One region of the Salinicola lusitanus genome, then DNA from elsewhere that is predicted to be linked to it. Evidence: predicted binding sites of a transcription regulator. Region 1 holds the regulator's gene; the other holds the start of a gene.
The links. Region 1 encodes sigma-54, which starts transcription at its own class of promoters, with help from an activator protein. Its sites were predicted from a motif close to TGGCACNNNNNTTGCTNT; they were not measured.

Region 1 (3,409 bases):
CGAAGTCGATGGCGTCTTCCAGGCGCATGAATCCCGCGATCGGCCCTTTGCAATGCGGACTGCGGGCATGGGGGATGGCAACGCCGTTGCCGATCCCCGTGCTGCCCAGTCGCTCGCGACCGATCAGGCGGCTGAAGACCTCATGGCTATCCAGACTGGGTGTATTCTGGGCGATGAAGGTGCTGAAGAATTCCAGCAGACGTTTTTTGCTGCCCCCCGTGACCTCGAACAGAGTTCGCTCGGGGGGCAGAATGCTTTCCAGTGTCATCATCAGGCGTCAGCGGGCGCCTGCGCCTTGGGCGCGGGCTTGTGCCTTCTCTTTGTGTTTGACCAGTTGGCGGTCGAGTTTGTCGGCCAGTGAATCGATGGCGGCATACATGTCGGTGTCGCTGGCTTCGGCGTGTAGATCGCCGCCTGCTGCGTGCAGGGTACAGGCTGCCTGCTGGCGTTCCTTCTCGACACTCAGGGTGACCTGGACATTGGTGATGTTGTCGTAGTGACGCTCCAAACGAACGAGTTTCTCTCCGACGTAGTCCCGGAGGGCGTCGGTCAGCTCGACATGGTGGCCGGTAACGTTCACTTGCATGACACACTCCTGTTGCGGCAGATGGCACTTCTGATTGTAACCCTTTTCAGGGGACTGCAAAGGCATCGTGATCGATCTGATTCGGAATGGCGAGTCTTGACGGGTTTCGGAGCCCTGTATCAGGCCAGACGCTTGCGCTCGCTGGAGGACGGAATGCCCATGGCTTCGCGATATTTGGCCACGGTGCGTCTGGCCACACTGATATCGGACTGGGCCAGCAATTCGACCAGTTTGCTGTCCGACAGCGGCTTGCGAGGGGATTCGTCGCCAATGAATTTCTTGATGCGAGCGCGGATGGCGGTACTCGAATAGCTATCGCCTTCGCCGCCCTGGCCGCCGACCTGGCTCGAGAAAAAATATTTCAGCTCGAATACGCCGCGTGGCGTGTGAATGTACTTCTGGGTCGTGACGCGGGAGATCGTCGATTCATGCATGTCGACGCTGCGGGCGATATCGGCCAGGATCAGGGGTTTCATCGCTTCTTCACCGCGCTCGAGGAACCCGATCTGGCGCGACATGATCTCTCGGCCCACCTTGAGCAGGGTATCGTTGCGACTGGAGAGACTCTTGATCAGCCAGCGGGCTTCCTGCAGGTGCTGGCGCAGGAAGGTGTTGTCATCGCTCTTGTCTGCCCGCTTGATCAGGGCGGCGTAGTCGGGCTGAATGCGCAGGCGCGGCAGGGTTTCGGCATTGAGTTCGATACGCCAGCCATCGCGAGAGGGGGTGGCAACCAGATCGGGAACCACGTAATCGTCGTGACTGGTATCAAAGCGCTGCCCCGGGCGCGGCTCCAGCGTCCGGATCAGGGCGATGACGCTGTCGAGTTCGTTCTCCTCGAGGCGCAGGCGACGCTTGAGCAGTCGCCGGTCGTTGCCGGCCAGCGCCTCGAGGAACTGGCGCACCAGGCGCTTGGCCTGGGGTAGCAGCGGCGTGTCGTCGTCCAGCGTGCCGAGTTGAAGCAGCAGGCACTCGCGCAGATTGCGAGCGCCGACGCCGGTCGGATCGAACTGCTGCAGGCGCATGAGCATGTGCTCGAGATCGGCCATGCTGACGCTCTCCCTGCGCTGCTCGCGCAGACTCGTCGCCAGCTCGTCCAGCGAGCCCACCAGGTAGCCGTCGTCGTTGACGGCGTCGATCAGGCACTCCCCGAGCGCGCGCTCGCGCTCGTCGAAATCTCCCATGGCCAGTTGCCAGAGGAGATGATCCTGGAGGGTGGTCACGGCGGCGTTGCGGTCGAAGTCCGGCGCTTCTTCGCTGGCGCTGCCCGACGAGCTGGCATGGGCGTCCTGGTAGGTATCGCTCCAGTCGCTGTCGAGGGCCAGTTCGTCGGGAATGTCACTGGCCCACTCGTCTTCCGTGGCGTCCTGAGTTTCCTGCTCCGAGTAGGGCTCTTCCATCTCCAGCATGGGGTTGGATTCGAGCGCCTGCTGGATTTCCTGGCGGAGGTCGAGCGTCGACAGCTGGAGCAGTTGAATGGCCTGCTGGAGCTGAGGCGTCATGGTCAACTGCGTGCCGACCCTGAGTTGCAGCGAGGGCTTCATGGACATGGAGAAACGATCGTCACAATCAACGGTGGAAGGCTTACGTTACTGGCTGCGGTGACGAGATGCAACGTTTCATGCAAGAAACATGCCATCGGTGCGGATGCCTGGTATGGCTGCCGATGGCATGACGGGGGAGAGGCGACTACAGGCGAAACTCGTGGCCGAGATAGACCTCGCGGACGCGCTGGTTTTCGAGAATGGCCTGGGGCCGGCCCTCGGCGATGATCTGGCCGTCGCCGACGATGTAGGCATTATCGCAGATGTCGAGCGTCTCGCGCACGTTGTGATCGGTGATCAGGACGCCGATCTCGCGGTCGCGCAGCTGGCGGATGATGCTCTTGATGTCACCGACCGAGATGGGGTCGACACCGGCGAACGGTTCGTCGAGCAGCACGAAGGCCGGCTCGGTGGCCAGGGCACGGGCGATCTCGACCCGCCGCCGCTCGCCGCCGGACAGGCTCATGCCCAGGTTGTCGCGAATGTGATCGACGTGGAAGTCGCCGAGCAGCTGTTCCAGCCGCTCGCGTCGCCCGGCACGATCCAGGTCCTTGCGCGTCTCGAGGATGGCCATGATGTTGTCGGCAACGCTCAGCTTGCGGAAGATCGAGGCTTCCTGCGGCAGATAGCCGATACCGGCTCGCGCCCGGTCGTGCATCGGTGCGCGGCTGAGATCCATGTCGTCGATATGGACGCTGCCGGCATCGGACTTGACCAGGCCGACGATCATGTAGAAGGAGGTGGTCTTGCCGGCGCCATTCGGCCCCAGCAGGCCGACAATGCTGCCTTGCCGCAGCGTCAGGCTGAAGTCGTGGACGACTCGGCGTCCCTTGTAGCTCTTGGCAAGGTTGGCGGCCGTTAGCGTTTTCATGAATACGATCCTTGTGGCTGCGCGCCGGATATGGTGTCGGCGATCACGCCCCCACGCGGCGGCTCGAGGCCGTGCCGGGTCAGGGTTTGAGCGTTACTGGGACGAGTCACGCGGCGTGAGGGTCATGCGGACGCGGCCGTCACCGCTCCCGTCGCTGTTCTGGGCGGAACGGGCCTGGACGCGTCGCGAGTCGAGATAATACTCGACATAGGCACCGTCGAAGGTGTCGCCGGCCTGATGAAGCTCCGCGTTACCGATCAGTTCCACGCGTCGTTGGGCCGCGTGATAGACCACGGTATCGCCCCAGCCCTTGACGATCTCCTGGTCGGGGGACGGCTTCTGTTCGAGGTAGGCGCGCTCGCCGCCGCCGCCCTTGGCGGTGACCAGGCTGACCTGGCCGTTGTTGCCGCG
Region 2 (3,409 bases), 2.2 Mb from region 1:
TAGTAGTTTAAGCATACACCGCCGATCGCGGGAATTAAAAAAGGCCCCCCGAAGGGGGCCAGGGGAGCACGCCAGCTCACTCGGTGTGTCGGCTCACTTCTTGCCGACGTTGAATTCAGGATAGGCTTCCATACCGCATTCCGCGATATCGACGCCTTCATATTCTTCTTCTTCGGAGACTCGGATACCCATCACGGCCTTGATGATGCCCCACACCACCAGGCTGGCGATGAAGGTCCAGGCGAAGATGGTCGCGATACCCAGGAGCTGAGCGCCGAACGTGGCGTCGCCGTTGGAGAGCGGTACGGCGAGCAGGCCCCAGATGCCGACGACGCCATGGACCGAGATCGCGCCGACCGGGTCGTCGATCTTCACCTTGTCGAGCGTCACGATGGCGATGACCACCAGCAGACCACCGACAGCGCCGATCAGCGTTGCGCCAAGGGCAGTGGGAGCCAGCGGCTCGGCGGTGATGGCGACCAGGCCGGCCAGCGCGCCATTCAGCGCCATGGTCAGGTCCGCCTTGCGGAACCACAGCTTGGCCAGAATGATCGCGGCGATGACACCGCCGGCAGCCGCCGCGTTGGTGTTGACGAAGACCTGAGCAACGGCGTTGGCTTCATCGACATTGGACACCATCAGTTCGGAGCCGCCGTTGAAGCCGAACCAGCCCAGCCACAGGATGAAGGTCCCGAGCGTTGCCAGCGGCAGGTTGGAGCCAGGGATCGCGTAGATGGCGCCGTTCTTGCCGTACTTGCCCTTGCGAGCGCCCAGCAGCAGCACACCGGCGAACGCGGCCGTGGCACCACAGAGGTGGACGACGCCAGAGCCGGCGAAATCCTGGAAACCGGCCGCGTCGAGGAAGCCGCCACCCCATTTCCAGTAGCCCTGAATCGGGTAGATGAAGCCGGTCATGACGACTGCGAAGAGCATGAATGCCCACAGTTTCATACGCTCGGCGACGGCGCCGGAGACGATCGACATTGCGGTGGCAACGAAGACGACCTGGAAGAAGAAGTCGGAGCGTGCGGAGTAGTAGACGTCGCCGCCGCTGGACATCACGTCGTCGACGCTGTTCTCTGCGCCGATCAGGAAGCCGAGGTTGGGCAGGAAGCCACCGCTCTCGCTGGAGTACATGATGTGATAGCCCACCAGCAGGTACATGGTGCAGGCGATGGCGTAGAGAACGACGTTCTTGGTCAGGATCTCGGTGGTGTTCTTGGCGCGGACCAGTCCCGCCTCGAGCATGGCGAACCCTGCCGCCATCCACATCACCAGGGCGCCCGTCACCAGAAAGTAGAAGGTGTCGAGTGCGTAGGAAAGTTGAACTACTTGATCATTCATTCTTTTGTCTCCTCGTTCCGCGCCGTCAAACGGCGTCGGCCCCGCGTTCCCCGGTACGAATCCGGATCACATCTTCGAGTGGCGTGACGAATAGTTTGCCGTCGCCGATCTTGCCGCTGTTGGCGGCATTGCGGATCGAGTCCAGCACACCATCGACACGATCGTCTTCGACAGCGATCTCCACTTTCACCTTCGGCAGGAAATCGACGACATACTCCGCGCCGCGGTAAAGCTCTGTATGGCCTTTTTGACGACCGAACCCTTTCACTTCGGTGACGGTGATGCCTTGCACGCCGTTATCGGCCAGCGCTTCGCGCACATCGTCGAGCTTGAAGGGTTTAATGATGGCGGTGATGAGTTTCATCCCTTGTCTCTCCCGTAATCGGCTTGCGCCTTCAGGTGATAGGCAGGACACATGCCATTTGCCGATGAGGGTAAAAAAATCAATAAGTTGTTGGTGGTCTCGAGTGCGGCCGCTAGCGATGCGTCGCCGCCGAGACCGGTGGTTGCACCAGAATCATGCAGACCGGTTTTGTGGCTGCACCTTTTATGCGCAGGCGTAAAGCCGGGAGTTTACGTTATGCGCAGGCGTAAAGCCGGGAGTTTGCGTAGACTTGAGTGACAGGCCATCGAAGACATCGGGAAATCAAGGAGACAATTTCATGTCGGCACAGGATCGGTTCGAGCGTCTGACCAGGCAGCTGAGTGACAAGCTCCATGGTGCCTCCCAGGCGCCGGGTGACATCCAGCGCAACGTGCAGGGGGTATTGCGGGGCGCCATGGAGCGTATGGAGATCGTTTCCCGGGAAGATTTCGACATCATGATGGAAGTGCTCCAGCGCACGCGTGAGCGTGTCGAGGCGCTGGAGGAGCAGGTGGCGGCGCTGGAGAACACACTGCAGAGCGAGCAGGCGGCCCAGCCCCGCGTGGAGCCCAGCACTCCGCCAGGCGACGACACCGATGGCAGCGCCCACGGAACCAAACCCTGACCACGCCGGAGCTGACTCCAGTTGATTCGTGTCGCCGCCGGGCATCCTCGCCCGGCTGGTGGCGGCGATCGAGTTGCGATATCACGTAACATTATGTAGTTGTAGGGCCATGAAGGATGTCGCCCCGGCATCTCCTGGCCTGCGGCAACTGCCCAGGTGCCGACCTGGGAGCTCCCATGACGCTTGCCATCGTGCGCGCCCGCGCCAGCCTCGGACTCGAGGCCCCCGAAGTGCTGATCGAGGTTCATCTGAGTAACGGTTTGCCAGGGTTGACGCTGGTGGGCCTGCCCGAGGCCGCGGTCAAGGAGAGTCGCGAACGGGTTCGCAGCGCGCTCATCAACGCCGGTTTCGAGTTTCCTTCACGTCGCATCACGCTCAACCTGGCGCCTGCCGACCTGCCCAAGGATGGCGGTCGCTTCGATCTGCCCATTGCGCTGGGCATTCTGATGGCGTCCGGCCAGGTTCCCGTCGAGGCGGCCGAACGGCTCGAAGTCGTCGGCGAGCTGGCGCTGGACGGTGCGCTGCGGCCGGTCACGGGCGCACTCCCGACGGCACTGGCGGCGCGGCGCTCAGGCCGGGGGCTTATCGTTCCGCTCGCCAATGCCGATGAGGCGGCATTGGCCGACGGCGTCGAGGTGTTCGCGGCGGGGCATCTGCTCGAGGTCGTGGGCCATTTACTCGGTCGCGAGAAGCTCGTTGCGCACCAATTTGGCGCGCCCGTCAACGCGGAACTGCCCCAACCGGACATGGCAGATGTCAAAGGGCAGCATCAGGCGCGCCGGGCACTGGAGGTCGCGGCGGCGGGTGGTCACAACCTGTTGCTGGCGGGGCCGCCAGGCACGGGCAAGACCATGTTGGCGAGCCGGCTGGCCGGCATTCTGCCACCGCTGACACAGGATGAGTCGCTCGAGGTGGCGGCGGTACGGTCGGTGTGCGGGCTGCCGATCATGGAGCGCTGGGGGCAGCGGCCGTTTCGCAATCCGCACCACACCTCGAGCAGCGTGGCGCTGGTGGGCGGCGGTGCGCGGCCGCGGCCCGGCGAGATCTCGCTCGCGCACCAGGGCGTGCTGTTTCTG

Region 2: AAGT95_RS07180 (P-II family nitrogen regulator) is a predicted target of sigma-54. The motif match lies at 1,748-1,765, and genes of this name have one in related genera.

What each region holds. Positions count from the first base shown of each region.
Region 1 covers NZ_CP151919.1:4,169,701-4,173,109, reverse strand. The annotation lists gene ptsN (PTS IIA-like nitrogen regulatory protein PtsN) at 1-268, opposite strand, end outside; gene hpf (ribosome hibernation-promoting factor, HPF/YfiA family) at 278-586, opposite strand; gene AAGT95_RS18880 (RNA polymerase factor sigma-54) at 706-2,133, opposite strand; gene lptB (LPS export ABC transporter ATP-binding protein) at 2,273-2,998, opposite strand; gene lptA (lipopolysaccharide transport periplasmic protein LptA) at 3,092-3,409, opposite strand, start outside.
Region 2 covers NZ_CP151919.1:1,561,402-1,564,810, forward strand. The annotation lists gene AAGT95_RS07175 (ammonium transporter) at 94-1,344, opposite strand; gene AAGT95_RS07180 (P-II family nitrogen regulator) at 1,370-1,708, opposite strand; gene AAGT95_RS07185 (accessory factor UbiK family protein) at 2,007-2,333, shown strand; gene AAGT95_RS07190 (YifB family Mg chelatase-like AAA ATPase) at 2,510-3,409, shown strand, end outside.